DNA from 2 places in the Mesorhizobium sp. M1143 genome. Region 1 is predicted to be linked to the other one. Evidence: predicted binding sites of a transcription regulator. Region 1 holds the regulator's gene; the other holds the start of a gene.

Region 1 (11,290 bases):
GCTGACCGGCATCCCCAAGGAGGAGGTCATCGGCCGAACCGATCTCCAGCTTTTCGGCATCGACGACGCCGAAACCTACACCCATGACGACACCCAGGTCGTCGTCACCGGCCGCGGCCGCGAGATCGAGGAGCCCGTTACCCATCGCGACGGCACGGTGCGGCAATTGATGACGCGCAAGAGCCGGCTGGTGGCGCTCGATGGGTCGGTGCACCTGGTCGGGTCCAGCACCGACATCACCGACGTCAAGGCGCGCGAGCAGGCGCTGGAAGAGAGCATGCGCGAGAACGAGGTGTTCCGCAATCTCATCGACAACGTGCCGGTGTCGATCTACGCCAAGCGCTCCGACCTCAGGCAGTTCTACGTCAACAAGGGCTGGTGCGACCTCACCGGCTTCCGCAGGGAAGACGCGATCGGCAAGACGGACATCGAGATTTTCGGCGAGGACGGCGAAGCCTTCGTCAACAGCGATCTCGCCGTGCTGCGCACAGGCGATACACAGGAGATCGAGGAAACGGTGACGCTTGCCGACGGCAGCGTGCGCCACCAGTTCGCCCGCAAGGGCGCGATGATCGCGTCCGATGGTTCGCTCTATCTGATTGGGTCGACCACCGACATCACCGAACTGAAACTGCGCGAGGCCGAACTGCGCGAGGCGCGGCAGCGCGCCGTGTTGGCCGACCGCGCCAAGTCGGAATTCCTGGCCAATATGAGCCACGAAATCCGCACGCCGATGAACGGCGTACTCGGCATGGCCGAGTTGCTGGCCAAATCCGACCTCGATCCCAAGCAGAAGACGTTCACCGATATCATCGTCAAGTCGGGTAACGCGCTCTTGACCATCATCAACGACATACTGGACTTCTCCAAGATCGATGCCGGACAGCTGGTGCTCGACCCTGCGCCCTTCAACCTGCCCGAAGCGATCGAGGATGTGGCGACGCTGATATCGACGCGCGCCAAGGAGAAGGACCTCGAGCTCATCGTGCGCGTCGAGCCGGGCCTGGAAAGCCTGTTCGTCGGCGATGTCGGTCGCATCAGGCAGATCGTCACCAATCTGGTCGGCAACGCGGTGAAGTTTACCGACGAAGGCCACGTGCTGGTCGACGTGACCGGACAAAGGGGGCCGACGGGGACAAAACTTACCGTTTCGGTCACCGACACCGGCATAGGCATTCCACACGAGAAACTGAAGCTCGTCTTCGAAAAATTCAGTCAGGCCGACACCTCGTCGACGAGACGCCACGAAGGCACAGGGCTCGGGCTCGCCATCACCTCGCGGCTGGTCGAGTTGATGGGCGGCGAGATCGGTGTCGAGAGCGCCGAAGGCAAGGGCTCGACCTTCTGGTTCACCGTGACATTGCCCAGGGCCGAGGAACGGACCGGACGGCGGATCATGCCGGTCGACGTGACCGGCTCACGGGTGCTGATCGTCGACGACAATGCCGTCAACCGATCGATCCTGAGCGAGCAGATGGCGTCATGGACCTTCGATTCCTGCGCCGCCGAAAGCGGACCCGAAGGGCTCAAGGTGCTGGTCGCCGCGGCTGCCTACGGCGTGCCGGTCGACTGCGTCGTGCTCGATTATCAGATGCCGGGGATGAGCGGCGCCGAAATGGCGCGCGTCGTGCGCAGCACCGCAGGGCTGGCCGACACGCCGATCATCATGCTGACTTCGGTCGACCAGTCGCTCGCCAACACCAGCTATCGCGATCTCGGCATCGACGCCCAGCTGATCAAGCCGGCGCGTTCCTCGGTGCTTCTGGAAACGCTGGTCGCTACCATCCAGCGCCACCATCACAATATCACGGGGAGCCGCGTGCTCCCGGCGGCAAGCAGCGGGTCCGGCAACGACAGGAACGGACCGTCACCGGCAAAGCCGCCGCTCGCTGCATCGGAACGCGCCTTGCTGCAACCGCCGCCGGTTCGCGCCCGCGCCCGGGCCGCCGGGGATGAAAGCCGGCTCGACATCCTCGTTGCCGAGGACAATGAGGTGAACCAGATGGTGTTCACCCAGATAATCGGCGAGACCGGCTATAGTTTCGAAATTGTCGGCAACGGCCGCAAGGCGCTCGACGCCTTCGGCAGGCTCAATCCGCGTATGATCCTGATGGACGTCTCGATGCCGGAGATGAATGGGCTCGAGGCCACCGCCGCAATTCGCCGGCTTGAAGAACATACGGGTATGCATATCCCGATCGTCGGCGTCACCGCGCATGCTTTGAAGGGCGACCGTGAGCGCTGCCTGGAAGCCGGCATGGATGACTATTTGCCCAAGCCGATCAGCCCCAGGGCGCTGCTCGAAAAGGTCGAGCGCTGGGTCGGAATACCACGCCACCCCCACCGAGACGCTGTATAGCGACCTGGGGCGCGGGCGGGTATGCGGCCGCGCCGCAACAGCCAAGGATATGGTGCGATCGCACCATATCAAAGCTGGCGCCCAGTCAGGACAATGGTCGCAACGAAACCGCTCATTCAGTTACGGGCGGGAGCAAGCGACCGCCGACAAGAAACAGCGTCGAATCTACCCCAACGGACCTGTTTTTGGCGATGGCTCGGCCAAGATTCGCCCTGGCCACGGGCAACGCGCTCCCGTCCGGTTTTTTCTTTCTCGGCATCGCGGCCTGCGGTGTGCCGGGACTTGATGCCAGCACGGATCGCGCAAGCGTCTGATTCCAGCGGCAACTTCCATTCCCACAAACCGGCTTAAAGGGGGCGGCCCACAAGACGTCTGTGCGACGTTACCGGGCTGACACGAAACTGTCATGCGACTGTAATAATCGAAGGCTATTGGCCTCAGCGGGCGCCGGTTTGAAGAGGGCGCCAAGAGACCATCTTCCGAACAGGAGCAGGCCACATGAAGAAATTCCTCGTTACGGCATCGGCCGTGGCGGTAGCGTTCGCCGCATCGTCCGGTGTCGCCGCTGCGCGTGACCAGATCCAGGTCGCCGGTTCGTCGACCGTGCTGCCTTACGCCAAGATCGTCGCCGAGCAGTTCGGCGAAACCTTCACCAACTTCAAGACCCCGGTGGTCGAGTCCGGCGGCAGCGGCGCCGGCATCAAGGAGTTCTGCAAGGGCGTCGGCGAAGACACGATCGACATCGCCAACTCCTCGCGCCCGATCAAGAAGGACGAGCTGAAGTCCTGCGCCGACGCCGGCGTCAAGGACGTCCAGGAAGTCCGCATCGGCTATGACGGCATCGTCTTTGCCACCGACATCAAGGGTCCGGACTGGGCGCTGGTTCCCGCCGACATCTACAAGGCGCTCGCCGCCAAGCTGGTGGTCGACGGCAAGCTGGTCGACAACCCGAACACCAAGTGGAACCAGGTGAATCCGAAGCTGCCCGACTGGGATATCGCCGCCTATATCCCGGGTGAGAAGCACGGCACCCGTGAAGTGTTCGAGACCAAGCTGCTCGACGCCGGCTGCGACAAGGCCGCTTTGAAGGCTGCCGGCATCGCCGACGACAAGGAAATCGGCAAGACCTGCATCGCCATCCGCAAGGACGGCAAGGCTGTCGACATCGATGGCGACTACACCGAGACGCTGGCCCGCATCGACTCCAACAAGACCGGCGTTGGCGTGTTCGGCCTCGCCTTCTACGAGAACAATGCCGACAAGCTGAAGGTCGCCACCGTGGAAGGCATCGTGCCTTCGACGCAGACCATCGCCGATGGCACGTACCCCGTGTCGCGGCCGTTGTTCTTCTACGTCAAGAAGGCGCATCTGGGCGTCGTTCCCGGCCTCAAGGAATATGTCGAGTTCTTCCTTGATGACCAGATGATCGGCCCGGAAAGCCCGCTCGCCCAGTACGGCCTGGTTTCCGCTCCCGACGCCGAACGTCAGGGCCAGCGCGACGCCTTCGCCGCCGGAAAGACAATGTAATCGACCGACCGGATCAGGGCGCGGACCAAATCCGCGCCCTGATTTCGCCGCTTGCCGCAACGGCGGCGGCGATCTGAATTTTCCCTGGAGTGGGTGATGTCGTCCTTGCTCGTACTCGCCATAGTCATTGCCATAGGCGTGGTCGCTTTTGTGGTCGGCCGCCAGCGCGCAGCGGCGCAGGATACCGGCAAGGTCAAGCCGCATTCGCGCGCGCATTATCATGGCTGGTGGGCCTTTCTGCTCGCGGTCCTGCCTGCCGTCCTTTTGCTCGCCGTCTGGGATATCGGCTCTTCCTTCTATCTCGACCGGCATATCCATGCCGCTTTGCCCGAGCGCACCGCCGACACAAAGGTCGCCAGCGAAGCGCTCGACGCCAGCCTGGTGAAGAGCCTGGCCAAGGGCCTGCGTCGGCTCGATGGCGATACCGCACTTCCCGCTACTTTCGCCGAATTGCAGCCGCTGCTCGCCGCCAAGGGCGTGGCACTGGCCAGCGACACCCAGGACTATATGATCCCGATCGCGGTCGAGGCGAACCAGGTCCAGGACCGGCTCGGCCTGTTCGGCGCCGTGCTGACCTTCGCTCTGTCGATCGCCGGCGCCTTCTATGCGCTGAGGCAGATCGCGCCGCGCGCCAGGGCGCGCAACAATGTCGAGAAGTTGATGCTGTGGGGGCTGCTTGCGGCCTCGACCATCGCCATCCTGACCACGGTCGGCATCGTGCTGTCGATGCTGTTCCAGACGATCACCTTCTTCGAAAGCGTATCGCCGATGAGCTTCTTCTTCGGCACGGTGTGGGATCCGCGTTTCGCCGCCGCCGGTTCCGGCGGCAGCCAGGGTCAGTTCGGCCTGATCCCGCTACTCGCCGGCACGCTCTACATCGCCGCCGTCGCGCTTCTGGTCGCAGTGCCGGTCGGGCTGATGTCGGCGGTCTACATGTCCGAATACGCCTCGCGCAGCGTCCGGTCGGTGGTCAAGCCCGCGCTTGAACTGCTGGCCGGCATCCCGACCATCGTCTACGGCATCTTCGCCGTGGTCACGCTCGGACCGTTCTTGCGCGACCTGTCGGCGGCACTCACCGGCGGCTCGCCCTTCATCCAGGGCCAGAGCATCTTCACCGCCGGCCTGGTGATGGGCGTCATGCTGATCCCGGTCGTGTCCTCTTTGTCCGACGACATCATCACCGCGGTGCCGCGCGCAATGCGTGACGGCTCGCTCGGCCTCGGCGCCACGCGCTCCGAGACGATCAAGCGGGTGATCCTGCCGGCGGCACTGCCCGGCATCGTCGGCGCCATCCTGTTGACGGCGTCGCGCGCCATCGGCGAGACGATGATCGTCGTGCTGGCGGCGGGCGTCGCCGCCAATCTGACGGCCAATCCGTTCGAGGCGATGACGACCATCACCGTCAAGATCGTCAACCAGCTGACCGGCGATCTCGAGTTCAACTCGCCGCAGACGCTGGTCGCCTTCGCGCTCGGCCTGACGCTGTTCGCGCTGACGCTGGTGATGAACATCGTCGCCCTCTACATTGTGCGCAAGTACCGGGAGCAGTACGAATGACCGACATCCCCCTGGACACGATGGCGGGTGCCGTCGCGCGTCCGCGCCGCGACATCGGGCTGAAGGCGCGCTATGCCGCCGAACGCCGGTTCCGCATCTATGGCGTGATTGCGATCTCGGTGGGCCTGGCGTTCCTGGCCATCATGTTGATCACCATCGTCTCGAAAGGCTACACCGCCTTCTGGCAGACGACGGTGACGCTTCCGATCACCTTCGATGAGAAGGTCATCGACCCCTCGAACAAGCGTGCCACAGACCCGAATGTGCTGATCAAGGCGAACTATCCCAAGCTCGCCGAAAACGCGCTGGTGGCCAAGCTCGGCATCGATCCGGCCAACAAGCCGATGATGCTGAAGCTCAAGGGCTTCCTGTCGGAAGGCGCCCGCGTCCAGCTGCGCGACATCGTCTCCGCCGATCCGTCGGTGATCGGCACGACGCGTGACGTCGACATCCTGGCCGCCGCCAATCTCGACTCGGCCTTCAAGGGCCAGATCGACCTCGGCGTCGATGAAGCGCGCCGCAAGGTGTCCAACCAGCAGATCGACTGGATGAACAAGCTCAAAGCCGAAGGCGCGATGGCCGAGCATTTCAACACCGGCCTGTTCAGCTATGGCGCCTCCAGCCGGCCCGAGACGTCGGGCATGGGCGTGGCCATCATCGGTTCGTTCTACATGATGGTGATCGTGCTGTTGCTGGCGCTGCCGATCGGCGTCGCCGCCTCCATCTATCTGGAGGAGTTCGCCAAGAAGAACCGCTTTACGGACCTGATCGAAGTCAACATCAACAATCTCGCGGCGGTGCCGTCGATCGTCTTCGGTCTGCTTGGCCTTGCCGTGTTCATCAACTTCCTCGGCATGCCGCGCTCGGCTTCCTTCGTCGGCGGCCTGGTGCTGACCTTGATGACATTGCCGACCATAATCATCGCCACGCGCGCCGCCCTTGCCGCGGTGCCGCCGTCGATCCGCTCGGCGGCCCTAGGTCTCGGCGCCTCCAAGATGCAGATGGTGTTCCATCACATCCTGCCGCTTGCCGCCCCAGGCATCCTTACCGGCACCATCATCGGCCTGGCGCGTGCGCTCGGCGAGACAGCACCGCTGCTCTTGATCGGCATGGTCGCTTTCGTCGCCGATTATCCGACGACGCCTTTCGATCCGGCGACCGCGCTGCCGGTTCAGATCTATATGTGGGCAAACGAGGCTGAGCGCGCTTTTGTCGAGCGCATGTCCGGCGCCATCATCATCCTGCTCGTCTTCCTCATGGCCATGAACATCACCGCGATCGTGCTCCGGCGCCGGTTCGAGCGGCGCTGGTAGAAAAAAGGCAATTTGGTATGAACATCATGACCGAACAGTCCCTTGAGAATGCAGTGGGCGACAAAATGAACGCCAAGTCGAACGAAGTGATCAAGATGCGCGGCGACAAGGTCGGCGTGTTCTATGGCGAGAAGCAGGCGTTGTTCGACGTCAATCTCGACGTCCGCCAGAACCAGGTGACGGCGCTGATCGGCCCCTCCGGCTGCGGCAAGTCGACCTTCTTGCGCTGCCTCAACCGCATGAACGACACCATCGATTCGGCGCGGGTGACCGGCAAGATCACGCTCGATGAAGACGACATCTACGACAAGAACATCGATGTCGTCGAACTGCGCGCACGCGTCGGCATGGTGTTCCAGAAACCCAACCCGTTCCCGAAGTCCATCTACGAGAACGTCGCCTACGGCCCGCGCATCCATGGGCTGGCCAAGCGCAAGTCCGACATGGACCAGATCGTCGAGCAGAGCCTGAAGAAGGCGGCGATCTGGAACGAGGTCAAGGACCGCCTGCAGGAGCCCGGCACCGGCCTGTCCGGCGGCCAGCAGCAGCGCCTGTGCATCGCGCGCGCCATCGCCGTGTCGCCGGAGGTGATCCTGATGGACGAGCCCTGCTCGGCGCTCGATCCGATCGCCACCGCCCGTGTCGAGGAGCTGATAGACGAGCTGCGCCAGAACTACACGATCGTCATCGTCACCCATTCGATGCAGCAGGCGGCGCGCGTGTCGCAGCGCACGGCGATGTTCCATCTCGGCTATCTCGTCGAGGAGGGCGCCACCGACAAGATGTTCACCAACCCCGACGACAAGCGCACCCAGGACTACATTACCGGCCGCTTCGGCTGAGCCGTCCGGCGGGTGAATTTTCAGGCACGAGGACCAAGATCATGGGTGAACATACCGTCGCCTCCTTCGATGAAGAGCTCGGGCAGATCAGCAAGCTGATCCGCGACATGGGCGATCTGGCAGGCTCGATGGTCAGCGGCTCGACCAGGGCGCTGCTCAATTCGGACAATGCGCTGGCACAGCGTGTCGTTTCCGACGACGCCATCATGGATGCGCGCCAGCGCGAACTGGACGACCGCGCCATCACGCTGATCGCCAAGCGTCAGCCGATGGCCAACGATCTGCGTGCCGTGGTCGGCTCGATCCGCATGGCGGGCGACCTCGAGCGCATCGGCGACCTCGCCAAGAACATCGCCAAACGCGTCGGCACCGTGGGCTTGAGCGTCACGCCGCGCGACCTCTCGCACTCCATCGACGCCATGGCGCAGCTGGTGCTGATCCAGGTGCAAGGCGTCGTCGAGGAATATGCCGCCACCGATGCGGCAGCGCTTGCAAAACTCAGGAATGACGACGAGCGCATCGACGTCAAATACACGTCCGTGTTTCGTGAGCTCTTGACCTACATGATGGAAGACCCTCGCAACATCACCGCCTGCACGCATCTCTTGTTCTGCGCCAAGAATCTTGAGCGCATCGGCGATCATGTCACCAACATCGCCGAAAATGCGTATTATGTGCTGACCGGCCAGCAACTGCCCGCCAATCGTCCGAAGCAGGACGAGACGGCGATGGCCATGCCGGCCTGATGAGGGTGAACTGCCGATGATCGCGCCACGCATCATGGTCGTGGAGGACGAGGAGCCGCTAGGCGTGCTCCTCCGCTACAACCTCGAATCCGAAGGCTATCACGTCGAGGTGGTGACACGCGGCGACGAGGCCGAGATCCGCCTGCAGGAAAACGTGCCCGATCTCCTGGTGCTCGACTGGATGGTGCCCGCTGTTTCCGGCATCGAGCTCTGCCGGCGCCTTAGAGTGCGGCCCGAAACCGAGCGGCTGCCGATCATCATGCTGACCGCGCGCGGTGAGGAAAGCGATCGCGTGCGCGGCCTGTCCACCGGCGCCGACGACTATCTGGTCAAGCCATTCTCGACGCCGGAGTTCATGGCGCGCGTGAGGGCGCTGCTGCGCCGGGCCAAGCCGGAAGTGCTGTCCAGCGTGCTCAAGGTCGGCGACATCGTGCTCGACCGCGAGTCGCACCGTGTCTACCGCAAGAAGAGCGAGATCAGGCTCGGACCGACCGAGTTCCGGCTGCTCGAATTCATGATGCGCCATCCCGGCCGCGTGTTCTCGCGCAGCCAACTGCTCGACAATGTCTGGGGCGAGACGATCTATATCGACGAGCGAACCGTCGACGTCCATGTCGGGCGCTTACGCAAAGCGGTCAACAACGGCCGCATGCCGGATGTCATCCGTACCATTCGCGGCGCCGGCTACGCGATCAGGGAAGACTAGGATGCTGCGCGTCGCGCCGTTGCCGGCCATTCAGGCGACATGCTTGCCGGATTTGGCCTGAATGCCCGGCGCGAAAATCTCCTGATCGACGAAGCCGAGCGCGCGCATGGCACAGCCTTCGCGGATCAGCGGCAGCTCGTTGGGCTCGGTGTCGAAGGAGATCGATTTCGAGTGCTGGCCGCCGGCGGTCTGGGCGATCGCTTCGCGCAATGCCGGTTCGATCAAGTCGAAGGCGGCGGCGCTGACGCCTACCATGGCGACGGGTGCCGGATCGATCAGCGCAAACAGGCTGCCGAGGCCGAAGCCGAGCGCCTCGCCGGCCTTGCGATAGGCTTCGCGCTCCGGGCCGTCGGTTTCGCGGGCGCGCGCGGCGAGTGCGCGCATATCAGCGTCGCCGATATCGACCGGCTCGGCATCCTCGCCCATCATTTTGGCGCTGCGCCAGATGGCGTAGTTTCCGGCATAGGCCTCGACGCAGCCGCGCCGCCCGCAGCGGCAGAGCGCGCCGCCCGGACGGTGGATCATGTGGCCGAACTCGCCGCCCGAGGAATGGGTGCCGGTGAAAAGTTCGCCTTTCAGCACCAGTCCCATGCCGATGCCGTGCGATAAGAGGATGGCGATAAAATTGTCGCGGTAGCGCTCGGGCTGGCGCCATTGCAGCGCCACCGCCATCATATTGCAGTCGTTCTCCATGGTGGCCGGAATGCCGAATTCCGCTTCCAACATGTCGGCGAAGGCAATGTCGGTCAGTGGCGTGATTGGCGACCACAGCATGGCCCGCGCCTGCGAATCGGTGATGCCCTGGATGCCCATGGCAATGCGGGCGATGCTCTGGACGTCCAGGTCCGGGTCCTCGAGACGCCGCCGGACGATTGCTACGCATTCGCCGATCAGTTCGTCGCGCGGCATGGTCAGCGTGTCGAGCCGGCGCTGTTCTTCCGCGACCACCTGGCCGGCATAGTCGATGACGGTGACGGAGAGGAAGTTCAGCGACAGCACCACGGTCATCACCGCCGCCGCTTCCGGATTGAGGCCAAGGCCGACCTGCGGCCGGCCGCGTTTCAGCGAGCCGGTCTCGCCAGGCTTGCCTTCAATCAGGATGCCTTCTTGAATCAGATCAGACGAGATTGCCGATATGGTCGAATGGCTGAGGCCGGTGGTCGCCGCAATCTCGGTCCGCGACGGCTGGCCGGCCCGGCGCACGGCCGAAATCACCATCGCGCGGTTGCGACGGCGCAGATCGTCGTGGCGGATTCCAACCGACATTTGTTTCCTCCCGGCCTCCTCGCGCCTCATGATAGTGAAGGCGTTCGACGGCACCAGCCAAATATTGGCAGACGCCGGCAGCCCTGTCATTGTTTATTGCGGAGCTCGAAAAAATTCGGCAAGGCCATCAGAAACCATGTTGACAGCGCTTTATCATTGAACCAGTGTTTTTTCGAGGCTCGAAAAAATGGAGCCTCTGTGTGCAGGCCTTCGGGCCAGTTTTGTCGCGCCGCGCGCGGGGCAGGGAGGGTTTATCATGAACAGATTTGCAGCCGCCATGCTGGCGGGCGCCGCCATGTCGCTGACGCTGGTCTCGGTCGCGCAGGCGAAGGACAAGGTCATCGGCGTCTCCTGGTCGAACTTCCAGGAAGAGCGCTGGAAGACGGACGAGGCGGCGATGAAGACGGCGATCGAAGCCGCCGGCGACAAGTACATTTCCGCCGACGCGCAGTCCAATCCCGGCAAGCAGCTGACCGACGTCGAAAGCCTGATCTCGCAAGGCGCCAACGCGCTGATCGTCCTGGCGCAGGACGCGTCGGCCATCGGCCCGGCGGTGCAGAAGGCGCTGGACGAAGGCATTCCGGTCGTCGGCTATGACCGCCTGATCGAGAACAAGGACGTCTTCTACCTGACCTTCGACAACAAAGAAGTCGGCCGCATGCAGGCCCGCGAAGTGTTCAAGGCGAAGCCCGAGGGCAACTATGTCTTTATCAAGGGCTCTGGCTCGGATCCGAATGCCGATTTCCTGTTCTCGGGCTCGATGGAAGTGCTCAAGGAAGCCATCGACTCGGGCAAGATCAAGAATGTCGGCGAGGCCTATACCGATGGCTGGCTGCCGGCCAATGCCCAGAAGAACATGGAACAGTTCCTGACCGCCAATGACAACAAGGTCGATGCCGTGGTTGCGGCCAATGACGGCACAGCCGGCGGCGTTGTCGCCGCGCTGACGGCGCAGGGCCTTGCCGGAACGGTTC
Region 2 (11,290 bases), on a different contig from region 1:
TCCGGCCGATGGAAAAGGCGATCCGCCGCGCCTTCACCGAATCCGCCGCATCCTTGTTCAAGGCCGAAGCGGCCGACCGCGCCAAATCGGAATTCCTGGCCAATATGAGCCATGAGATCCGCACGCCGATGAATGGCGTGCTGGGCATGGCCGAACTGCTCGCCAAGACCGAGCTTAACGCGCGCCAGAAGACCTTCACCGAAGTCATCGTCAAGTCCGGCAATGCGCTGCTCACCATCATCAACGACATCCTCGATTTCTCCAAGATCAATGCCGGTCAGCTGACGCTCGATCCTGCACCCTTCCGGCTTGCCGAAGCGGTCGAGGACGTGGCCACACTGGTGTCGGCGCGCGTCGCCGAAAAGAACCTCGAGCTGATCGTGCGTGTCGACCCGCGCCTGCCTGCCCATGTCGTCGGCGATGCCGGACGGTTTCGTCAGATCGTCACCAATCTGCTCGGCAATGCGGTGAAGTTCACCGAGAAGGGCCATGTGCTGATCGATGTCGGCGGCGAGGTGGTCGACGGCATCGTCCAGCTCAAGGTCCGCGTCGAGGACACAGGCATCGGCATTCCTGCCGAGAAGCTCGAGAACGTGTTCGAGAAATTCGCGCAGGTCGACGGCTCGTCGACGCGCCGCCATGAAGGCACCGGCCTCGGCCTTGCCATCGCCGCCCGCCTCATCGACCTGATGGGCGGCAAGATCGGCGTCGAAAGCGAGATCGGCCGCGGCTCGGTGTTCTGGTTCGCCGTGCCGCTGCCGGCGCATCAGCAGGACACGCGCAACGAGATCGTGCCGGTCGATGTCACCGGCGCCCGCGTGCTGGTCATCGACGACAACCCGGTCAACCGCGAGATCTTGCTGGAGCAGCTCAGAAGCTGGAGCTTCGACTGCGCGGCCGCCGAAAGCGGCGCCGTCGGCCTCGCCTTTCTAGACCGGGCCAGCCAACTCGGTGCTGCGGTCGACTGCATCATCCTCGACTACCAGATGCCCGGCATGAACGGCGCCGATGTCGCCAAGGCGATTTCCGCCGACAGCCGTCTCTCCGCCATCCCGGTGGTGCTGCTGACCTCCGTCGACCAGGTCGATTTCGGCAAGATGGTCATCGATTTCGGCATCGCCGCGCATCTCACCAAGCCGGCGCGCTCGGCCATCCTGCTCGGCACCGTCATCTCGGCCATCCAGAAAGCGCGGGCCCAGATCGGCAAGGCCCAGTTCGTTCGCGAGCCTGTCGTTCCGCAGGCGGCACCCGTGACGCCACCCGCCTTCACCGTCATTCGCGGCCCGGCAATTCCGGCGGCCACAGTGCCTGAATCGATCGCCACGCCAAACGGCCCGATCGATATTCTGATCGCCGAGGACAATGACGTGAACCAGCTGGTGTTCGGCCAAATCCTCAATGGGCTTGGCCTCAGCTACCGCATCGCCAGCAATGGCCGCACGGCCGTCGAGATGTACCGGGCGCTGCGGCCGAAGCTGATCCTCATGGACGTCTCCATGCCGGAGATGAACGGCTACGAGGCGACCCGCGCCATCCGGGCGGCGGAGGCAGCGAGTGGCAATCACACACCAATCATCGGCGTCACCGCGCACGCACTGAAGGGCGACCGCGACAAATGTATCGAGTCCGGAATGGACGACTATCTGCCTAAGCCGGTGTCGCCCGACCGCCTCGGCAGCAAGATCGGCACATGGCTCAGCGAAACGGTCGCGGTAAAGAGGGCTTGATCAAATCGCCGCGTCCAGACGATAGCGGCGCATCCAGTCCAGACTAATCTCGTCCGAGAGCTTGGCGACGCCCGGCTTTACGTCGGCGGCATTCGGCGCCGGAACGCCCAGGGCCTTGCAGATGGATGCCAATGCCGCTGCCGGATCGCCTGACAGGCGCTCATAGCCGATGCGCAGCGGGACGATCCCCTGCTCCGCGAACCAGACGTTCCAGCCCGCGTCATAGGCTTCGAGTTCGGCAAGCTCGCGCTGGATCCGCTTGAAATCGTAGCGGGGTTCCTGCGGCGGTGCGACTCGTTCGATCTCGGTTCCGTCGGGCGCGATGTGCCAAAGCCCGGTCTGCTCGGCCTTGATCAGCGACACCGCCTGCGCCAGCTTGTTTTCGCGCGAAAGATGGATGTAGAGGACCCGCCCGAAGGCCTTTTCAAAGCGTGCTTTGTCCGATGGCAGGTCTGGGTAGATCCGGTCGAGGATTGCCGAGAGTTCATCCAGGTTTTCCCGCATCAGGCGCAAGCCGAAGACGCCCGTTCCGCCCCTTCCCGCGCTGATTGCCGCACCGAGATAGGCGAGGTCGAAATCATGCGCGCTCATCGTCTCGGGATGCGGCAATTTCCACTCTTCGGCCCATTCCGCCTTGTCCTGCCGCCGGTAGAACGAGTGCGGATCGCCGGCTGTTTTCGTCGAGGCCAGAAGGCCGCACAGCAAGGTGCTTCCGGTTCTCGGCGTGCCGCAGATTACGTAGCCGTCACGCATCTCGGGGCTCTGTCGCTTGTCATGGATTGGGCTAACCTCGCCAGGCGCGGTGACACGCGCGCTTCGCGAAGGACTCCAGTCTAGCCGCGCCGGAAGGGATAGAGGAATTGCTGCCAGTATCCGTTCGGAACGGGATGTCCGTGAATGCCGTAGCCGTTCGGCCAGCGCCCTTCGGGCATATGGTGGGTACCGAACAGCCGGTCGAGCAGCGGGAAATGGATGGCGAAGTTTACGTCGATCGCTTCTTTCTCGAGGCCGTGATGCCAGTGGTGGTAACGCGGCGACACCAGCACCTTTTCGACTGGACCGAAACTGGTTCCGATGTTGGAATGGATGAAAGACGAATAGACGTAGACGATCAATATATACGTCTGGATAGCCGATTCATCGAACCCCAGCACGAACATCGGGGTGGCCGTCAGGCTGCGCAGCACGATGATTTCCAGGAAATGCATGCGCGCACCGGCAATCCAGTCCATCGACTTGGCGGAATGGTGCACGGCATGGAACTTCCACAGCCAGGGAATGCGATGAAAGGCCCGATGCACCCAATACTGGGCAAGGTCGGTCAGGAACATTACCGCCAGCAGTTGCACCAGCCACGGCAAGTCGTGGACCCAGGCGCGCACCGAACCAAGGGCGCCCTGCGCATTGACGAAGTTGGACGGCGCCAAGGTCAGGTAGGTCAAAATCTGCACCAGCAGCGATGAGACCAGATAGTAGAACAGGTCCTCGCGCCATTCGTCGCGGAACACGGTCTGATCCTTGTTGCGCGCGAAAAGACGTTCGAGCGGAACGAACAGCACACCCATGAACAGGGCGTTCAGGATGAAGAAATCAAGCCCGAAGAACACCCCTTCGATGTGCAGTTGATGGCGCACCGGAAGCATGCCGACCAGCGACGCCAGCAGCACAGTGAACATCGCTGCCGCGCCGAGCGTCTTTTGCCTGCGCAGCGTCATGCTGAGGATCGCCAGGATATAGCCGGAGATGAGGACGAAATAGAGCACCGGCTTGAAGAACAGCATCTGGTGGATGGGGGCCAGATCCGGCATCGATGTAAGCGACGGGTAGCGCAGCACGATGACCATCAGCAGGGCGGTGACCCCGGCAAGCAAGCCAATCGAGCCGGACAGCCAGCCAGAACCGAACGGCCGTTTGGCGCGCGGCGTTTCAAGTTCACTTACAACGCGTCTAAGGAAATTTGCCACCGCCCCCATGCCCCGCCTTTTTGACGATCGCAAAAGCTCTCGTCGAGATATCGACCTCTTTTGCTACAGCAGGGCTCATTAATATTTAATCGCCACGACCCTGCACATGACGGGTGACTATCGCTTTCGGGCGATTGGAAGAGCTATGATTGCAACAAAAGAACACCGGCCACTATAGTCGGAATCTTTCCTGGATGCGACGGGCGCATTCAAGCGGCGTCAGCCGGCTGGTGTCGACTTCGAGGTCGTAGTCTATGCCGTTGTGGACGCGTCCATATTGCCAGCGCGCCAGGCCAGGCAGCCTGTCGGCGCGCGCGGCCTCGCGCGCTCCCAGCACCTCCAGCGGCGCCATGACGCCGACCAGATGCAGGTCGAAACCCGACAGCAGCATGCGGTGCTCCGCTATCTCGTCATTGAAGATCACGTCGTCGACAATGAGATTGTTGCCTTGCCCGGCCATGGCGGCGATGGCATGGCGCATGCCGCGCATGGCTCGCGCGCCGACCGGCCCGCTCCTGATCACCACCGACGGCTTGCCGTCTTCCAGCACGGTCTCAAAGGAAAACCCGTCGGCATGATCCTGCAGCGCCGGCGGCAGCATGTCGATGAAAGCATCCATCTGGACATGCAGGAAGGGCTCGGTGGCGATTGTTTGCAGCGCCCTGGCGATCGAGCTTTTGCCGGCGCTGCCGACGCCATTAAGCAGGACGATTTTGGCCGTCATGTCGCCCCCTATCGGTTGCGCACGACGATACAGGCGCCGCCGACGCTTTGCAGTTTCTGGCAGATGACGTTGGCGGCGGCACGGTCGTCGACACCGATCCTGACGGCGTAGATGCCGCGTCGGCCGATCGGCGTGCGCACCCGGCTGACCACCGGGTCACGACCGGAAAGCAGCGCCGGAAACCGGCTCCTGACCCGCAGCCACTGATTGATCGCAGCTCCCCTGCGGAAATTGCCGGCCACCTGGACGCCCCATGGCTTCACATTGATCGACGCCATGGCCACGGTTCTCGACATGATCACCGGCAGCTTGCGGCAGGCGACGGCAAAGCTGGTTTTCGCGTCGAGCGGCTCGATCGTTCCGGCGTAGGCGCCGTCGGAGAACTTGTCGGCTGGTTCGCCCATGATGTCGAAGACGTAGCTCTCGGTCTCCATCGGCAGGAAACCGCCGGAATCCAGCCAGCGCGAAACGCGGCTCTCGCCGGCATTGTAGGCAGCCGCCGCCAGGCCGAGATTGCCGAAGCCGGTCTTCATTTCGGCGAGATATTTCGCCGAAGCCGGGATCGCCTGGTCGATGTCGAAAGGATCGGCCAGCCCGCGCATCTTGGCGGTGCCCGGCATGAACTGGGCGATGCCTTCGGCACCGACAGGGCTCACCGCATTGGGGTCGAAGCGGCTTTCCTTCCAGATCAGCCGGGCGAAGTAATCCTTCGGCAGACCGTTCCGCTCGGCATGCGTCTCGATCAGGTCACAGACACGGCCGATCAATCGTTTCGCCGCCGAGCGCGATTGCGGTGGATCGGCGAGCGCCTGTCCGGCACCCAGCCCGCAGAGCAGGATCACACCGGCTTTGAGCAGCCCCCGCATGGCTTATTCGGCCGCAGCCTTGCCGTGCTGGCCAAACCGCTGCTCGATATAGTCGGCAACCATTTTTTCGAAATCGGCGGCGATCGACGGACCGCGCAGCGTCGCCGACTTCTTGCCATCGACGAAGACGGGCGCGGTCGGCGTCTCGCCGGTGCCGGGCAGCGAGATGCCGATATCGGCGTGCTTGGATTCGCCGGGGCCGTTGACGATGCAGCCCATCACCGCGACCTTGAGGTTCTCGACGCCGGGATATTTCTCCCGCCAGACCGGCATGTTCTTGCGCAAATCGGCCTGGATGTTCTGGGCGAGTTCCTGGAACACGGTGGATGTCGTGCGGCCGCAGCCGGGGCAAGCGGCGACGATCGGCACGAACTGACGGAAGCCCATGGTCTGCAGCAGTTCCTGCGAGACCTGCACCTCGCGAGTGCGATCGCCATTCGGCTCCGGCGTCAGCGAGATGCGGATGGTGTCGCCAATGCCTTGCTGCAAGAGGATGCCCATGGCCGCCGACGAGGCGACGATGCCCTTGGAGCCCATGCCGGCTTCGGTGAGGCCGAGATGCAGCGCATGGTTGGAACGCGTGGCAAGCTCGGTGTAGACGGCGATCAAATCCTGCACGCCGCTGACCTTGGCCGACAGGATGATCTTTTCGCGGGCGAGGCCTATCTCTTCAGCCATTTCGGCCGACAGGATCGCCGACTGCACGATCGCCTCGCGGGTTACTTCCTGCGCCGTCAGCGGGAAGCCTTGGCGCTGGTTCTCGTCCATCAGCCGGGTGAGCAACTCCTGATCGAGCGACCCCCAATTGACGCCGATGCGCACCGGCTTGTCATGCCTGATCGCCATTTCGACGATCGCCGCGAACTGGCGGTCCCTCTTGTCCTTGAAGCCGACATTGCCGGGATTGATGCGGTATTTGGCCAGCGCCTCGGCGCAGTCCGGATGGTCGGCCAGCAGCTTGTGGCCGATATAGTGGAAGTCGCCGACCAGCGGCACATTGATGCCGAGCCGCTCGAGCCGTTCGCGGATGCGCGGCACGGCGGCAGCGCTCTCGTCACGATCGACGGTGATGCGCACGATCTCGGAGCCGGCGCGATGCAAAGCCGCAACCTGCGCGACGGTCTGGTCGATATCGGCCGTGTCGGTGTTGGTCATCGACTGCACGACGACCGGCGCGCCGCCGCCGACGACCACGCCGCCGACATCGACGCCGACCGATGTCCGGCGCGCAAAGGGGGAGGAAAAATACCCGGTCATGCCGGCAGCCTCTTGATCACCCGAGCGACATACGTCCACGTCGACGCACGCTCAAACAGCTATCAGCACATAGCGCTGAGGTTCGGGCATGAGGTGGAGGAGCAAAGATGGCTTGTCAATGGCGACAGACAAGCAGAGCCGCCAAATCGCAGCAGCGCGGCGACCCCACAGACGGGTTTCGCCGGCCAACAGTATCGGAATCAGTAGCAAACACAGGCCTCCGGCGGCATGTCGCCACCGGAGCGATAGTCACGCGCCAAGGCGGCGCGTCTAATCCTGGAAGGGCGTCAGTGTCTCGTCGGTTTCGCCTTCAGTTTTTCAATCTCGTCCTTGAGTGCCAGCTTGCGTCGCTTCAGATTCACGATTTCGAGGTCGTCGACCGATGGATGGTTCATCGCATCGTCGATCTCGCGTTCGATATCACCGTGTTTCCGCTGCAACTCATCAAGATGGGATGCAAGAGACATGATTGGTTCTCCCTTTCATGGTTTCCTCGATTGCAGCCGTCAAAGGCACGTCCACCGCAGGTCGCATCTGTGACGGCACCATGACAGTCTGCCACCATCCGGCTGCGATGTCGAATGCTGCGTGGTAGCATTCCACGACAATGTGATATGTGATATTGGCTGCGCGCCGGCGGCAATTGATGCCGCCCCCGCCCAATCATGCCCATTGCCGGGCGCCGCAGACATGCAGACGGTAGAGAATGTCCGACCAGGAAAAGGCCGATGTCCGCCTCGAATTTTCCCGCCTGAAGCAGGAGCATGCCGATTTCGACGCGGCCATCAATGCGATGATCGCCATGGGCTGCGACCCCTTGCAGATCCAGCGCATGAAGAAGAAGAAGCTTTTCCTCAAGGACCGGCTGATGGCGCTGGAAGACAAGATCATTCCGGACATCATCGCTTAGCCGACGGCCTCGGGGCCTAACTGCTCACCCCGCTATCGACAGCCGCGCCGCGCGATGGCGCAGCAACGTCAGCAATTCGTCGGTCTTCTCCGCTGAAGTGTCGATCGGCACCACCAGGCACATCGTCGCCTCGACCTTGCCGGCGGCCGCGAAGACAGGGGCGGCCAGGCATTTGGTGTAGGCGTCGACCAGCCCCGAAGTGATGCAATAGCCGGTCGTTCTGGCCGTCGCGATATCGGCAACGAAGTCGTCGAACTGCAGCCTGCGGCCGTCGGGCAGCAAAAGGTCGTCTTCCGAGACCATGTCCTGGATGGCGGCCCTTTCCAATCCGGCCAGAAGCAGCCGCCCCGATGCCGTCCATGGCAGCGGGATCTGCAGGCCGGTGGCCGAGCTGATGCGGAACGGCCTGGTGCCGGGGCTGGAATGGACGATGGTATAGCGCCCGCTTTGCAGCATGCACAATTCGGAGGTCTCGCCGGTCTCGCGCGACAGATTGTCGACCTCCTGCCGGCCCCGCCTAAGCAGGTCGTTGCCCCTGACATAGTCCATTCCATAGAGGTAGAGCTTCTTGCCGAAATAGACCCGGTTGCCGTCGCCCTCCATCTCCAGGAGACCCGCATCGACCAGCGAACGCACCAGCGTATAGGTGGTGGAGCGCGGCGCATTCACCCCCTTGGCGAGATCGCCAATGCCGATGGCGCGCTGCGTAACATGCAGGAAGTCCAGGATCTCCAGCACCCGGTTGAGGCCCTTCTCGCGCGAGCCGGAGGTCTTGTCGGGCGTCGGGCTCCCGGCTGGACCAAGCTCCGCCCGATCCGTGAGTCCATTGCTGTCTTGCATAACTGATTCCTGATGTTAGTATCTGTCTTGTATAGGATACATGTGTCTATTGTAAGAGACAATCAGGTCGGCGACACGTGTGTCTGTAAGGGGAACTCAAACAACAGGAGGTCGCAGTGAACGACGCATCCAAGCGAGATTTTCTGAAACTAGGCATGGCCGGGCTTGCAACGGCGGGCGTGATGACCGCTGTCAGCGCCGAAAAGGCGGCGGCACAAGCCGCATCCGACAGCGTTCTGCGCACCGCGCTTGACCGCGGAAAGCTGATCGTCGGCACCGGCAGCACCAACGCGCCATGGCATTTCGAAAACGATGCCGGCGAGCTGGTCGGCATGGACATCACCATGGGACGCATCCTGGCCAAGGGTCTGTTCGACGATCCGAGCAAGGTCGAGTTCGTCATGCAGGATCCGGCGCAGCGCATCCCCAATGTCACCACCAACAAGGTCGACATTACCATCCAGTTCATGACCATGACCGCGCAGCGCTCGCAGCTGATCCACTTCTCCAGGCCATACTATGTCGAGGGCGTCGCCCTGCTGACGCTGCCGACGGCGGAAAACAAGACCTTCGACAAGCTGCTCGCCGGTGGTTCGGCGACGCGCATCTCGATCCTGCAGAATGTCGATGCCGAAAGCTCGGTCCATTACGCCCTGCCGGAGGCGCAGGTGCTGCAGATCGACACCCAGGCCAATGTGCTGCAGGCACTGGAATCGAAACGCGCCGATGCCGCCGCTGTCGATCTTTCAACCGTGCGCTGGCTGGCCTCGCGCAACCCCGACAAATATTTCGATGCCGGCAAGAGCTGGTACTCGATGCTCTACGGCGCGGCGGTCAGGCAGGGCGACCTGGACTGGCTGACCTTCGTCAACCAGACCTTCACCATCGCCATGTTCGGCCATGAGACCGCACTCTACGACGCCGCCTTCAAGGACTATTTCGGCCAAGAGCCGCCGGCCCGCCATCCCGGTTTCCCGGTTGTCTGACAAGTGCTGGCGGAAGGGTTAGCCCTTCCGCCTTCTAGTTCGCATCCCCTTGGTTATTGCGGGAGACGCATGGGCTATACGCTCAACTTCAACCTGATCTGGCGCCATTTCGACAAGCTGTGGGGCGGCCTTCTGCTCAGCCTCGAGCTTGCCGTGATTTCGATTGCCATCGGCGTCGTCATCGGCCTGGTGCTGGCGGTCTGGTATGTCTCGGCCGGACGCGTGGTGCGCGCCATCATTGCGGCTTACGTCGAATTCATCCGCAACGTGCCGCTGATCCTGCTCGTCTATCTTGTCTTCTACGGCCTGCCGACGGTGATCGACGTCGCCTACGACGCGCCGACCTCGTTCGTGCTGACGCTGTCGGTCTATAGCGGCGCCTATCTGGTCGAGGTGTTCCGCTCCGGCCTGGAAGCCGTGCCGCGCGGCCAGCTCGATGCCGGCAAAGCCATCGGCCTGACGCCCTGGCAGCGGCTGGTTCATGTGCGCCTGCCGACCATGCTGCGCATCACGCTGCCGGCGCTGTCCAACACCTTCATCTCGCTGTTCAAGGACACGTCCATCGCATCGGTCATCTCGGTGCCCGAGCTTACCTTCGGCGCCCAGTGGATCAACTTCAACACCTTCCGCATTGTCGAGGTCTATCTGGTGACGACGGCGATGTACCTGGTGACCGGTTACACCCTGCTCTTCGGGCTGCGGCTGGTCGAACGCCGGTTCAGGGCTGCGCGCTGACATGCTGAGCCAGATCCTCTACGCCGTACCGTTCCTCGCCCAGGGCTTCGCCATCACCTTGTGGGTCTCGCTGCTGGTCGTGGTGCTGTCGCTGATTGCCGGCGTCGCGCTCGGCGTCGGCCTGGTCTACGGCCCGGCGCCGGTGCGCTGGGCCGTGCGCATCTTCTCCGACACCATCCGCGGCATCCCGATCCTGGTGCTGATGTTCTTCGTCTATTACGGCCTGCCGGCCATCGGCCTGCATCTGCAATCCTTCTCGGCGGCGGTGTTGGCGCTCACCTTGTTCAAGACCGCGCAGGTCATTGAGTATCTCCGCGGCGCCGTCGGCTCCATTCCCAAAGGGCAGTCCGAGGCGGCGATGGCGATTGGGCTGACTTTTCGCCAGCGGCTCACCTACGTCATCTTTCCGCAGGCCTTCCGGCGCTTCCTGCCGCCCTGGATCAACGGCGTCACCGATGCGGTCAAGGGCAGCGCCCTGGTCTCGCTGCTCGGCATCACCGACCTGATGCAGGCGATCAACCAGGTCATCGGCCGCACCTATGAGGCGATGCCGCTCTACATCCTCGGCGCCTTGATCTATTTCGCCGTCAACTATGCGCTTTCCTACGCCAGCCGGCGGCTGGAACGGCGCTTTGCCTTCATCCGGGACTAGCACGATGGCCACAAGCTCGAACGACAATGCTGCCCTTCTCGACATTGCCGGGGTCTCGAAAGCCTTTGGTTCGGTCGAGGTGCTTCGCTCGGTCAGCCTCAAGGTGGACAGGGGCGAGGTGGTCACCGTCATCGGCCCTTCCGGCAGCGGCAAAACCACCCTGCTGCGCTGCGTCAACTTTCTCGAAAGCTACGACTCAGGCTCGATCCGCATCGACGGCAAGGAGGTCGGTTTTCGTGAGGCCGGCGCGCGCCAGCGGCGCAGCGAGCGCGACCTTGCCAAGCGCAGCGAGCGCGACCTTGCCAATATGCGCGCCGAAACCGGCATGGTGTTCCAGAGCTTCAACCTGTTTCCGCACCTCACCGCCGCCGGCAACATCATGCTCGGCCTCACCAAGGTGCGCGGCAAGAGCAAGGCCGAGGCGCGCCAGATCGCCGAGCATTGGCTGAGCCGCGTCGGCCTCGCCCACAAGGCCGACAGCCTGCCGGCGGAACTCTCCGGGGGCCAGCAGCAGCGCGTCGGCATAGCGCGGGCAGTCGCCATGGAGCCGAAGATCCTGCTGCTCGACGAGATCACCTCCGCGCTCGATCCCGAATTGGTCGGCGAGGTGCTGGCCGTGGTGCGCAGCC

What was found. The regulator PhoB, encoded in region 1, activates phosphate uptake and scavenging genes when phosphate is short. The targets are predictions, from matches to a motif close to TGTCATNNANCTGTCAT.
Region 2: NKH35_RS23690 (YdcH family protein) is a predicted target of PhoB. The motif match lies at 7,075-7,091, and genes of this name have one in related genera.

The regions. Positions count from the first base shown of each region.
Region 1 is NZ_JAMYMJ010000038.1:463-11,752, reverse strand. Features, by position in the region: gene NKH35_RS22240 (PAS domain-containing hybrid sensor histidine kinase/response regulator) at 1-2,359, shown strand, start outside; gene NKH35_RS22235 (substrate-binding domain-containing protein) at 2,858-3,886, shown strand; gene pstC (phosphate ABC transporter permease subunit PstC) at 3,983-5,443, shown strand; gene pstA (phosphate ABC transporter permease PstA) at 5,440-6,756, shown strand; gene pstB (phosphate ABC transporter ATP-binding protein PstB) at 6,774-7,598, shown strand; gene phoU (phosphate signaling complex protein PhoU) at 7,640-8,344, shown strand; gene phoB (phosphate regulon transcriptional regulator PhoB) at 8,361-9,050, shown strand; gene NKH35_RS22205 (ROK family protein) at 9,081-10,316, opposite strand; gene xylF (D-xylose ABC transporter substrate-binding protein) at 10,573-11,290, shown strand, end outside.
Region 2 is NZ_JAMYMJ010000043.1:14,342-25,631, reverse strand. Features, by position in the region: gene NKH35_RS23720 (response regulator) at 1-1,727, shown strand, start outside; gene NKH35_RS23715 (Stf0 family sulfotransferase) at 1,728-2,480, opposite strand; gene NKH35_RS23710 (sterol desaturase family protein) at 2,561-3,700, opposite strand; gene NKH35_RS23705 (chloramphenicol phosphotransferase CPT family protein) at 3,864-4,415, opposite strand; gene NKH35_RS23700 (lytic transglycosylase domain-containing protein) at 4,424-5,281, opposite strand; gene ispG (flavodoxin-dependent (E)-4-hydroxy-3-methylbut-2-enyl-diphosphate synthase) at 5,285-6,538, opposite strand; gene NKH35_RS23690 (YdcH family protein) at 6,826-7,005, opposite strand; gene NKH35_RS23685 (YdcH family protein) at 7,245-7,448, shown strand; gene NKH35_RS23680 (IclR family transcriptional regulator) at 7,473-8,288, opposite strand; gene NKH35_RS23675 (transporter substrate-binding protein) at 8,444-9,274, shown strand; gene NKH35_RS23670 (amino acid ABC transporter permease) at 9,344-10,009, shown strand; gene NKH35_RS23665 (amino acid ABC transporter permease) at 10,011-10,661, shown strand; gene NKH35_RS23660 (amino acid ABC transporter ATP-binding protein) at 10,666-11,290, shown strand, end outside.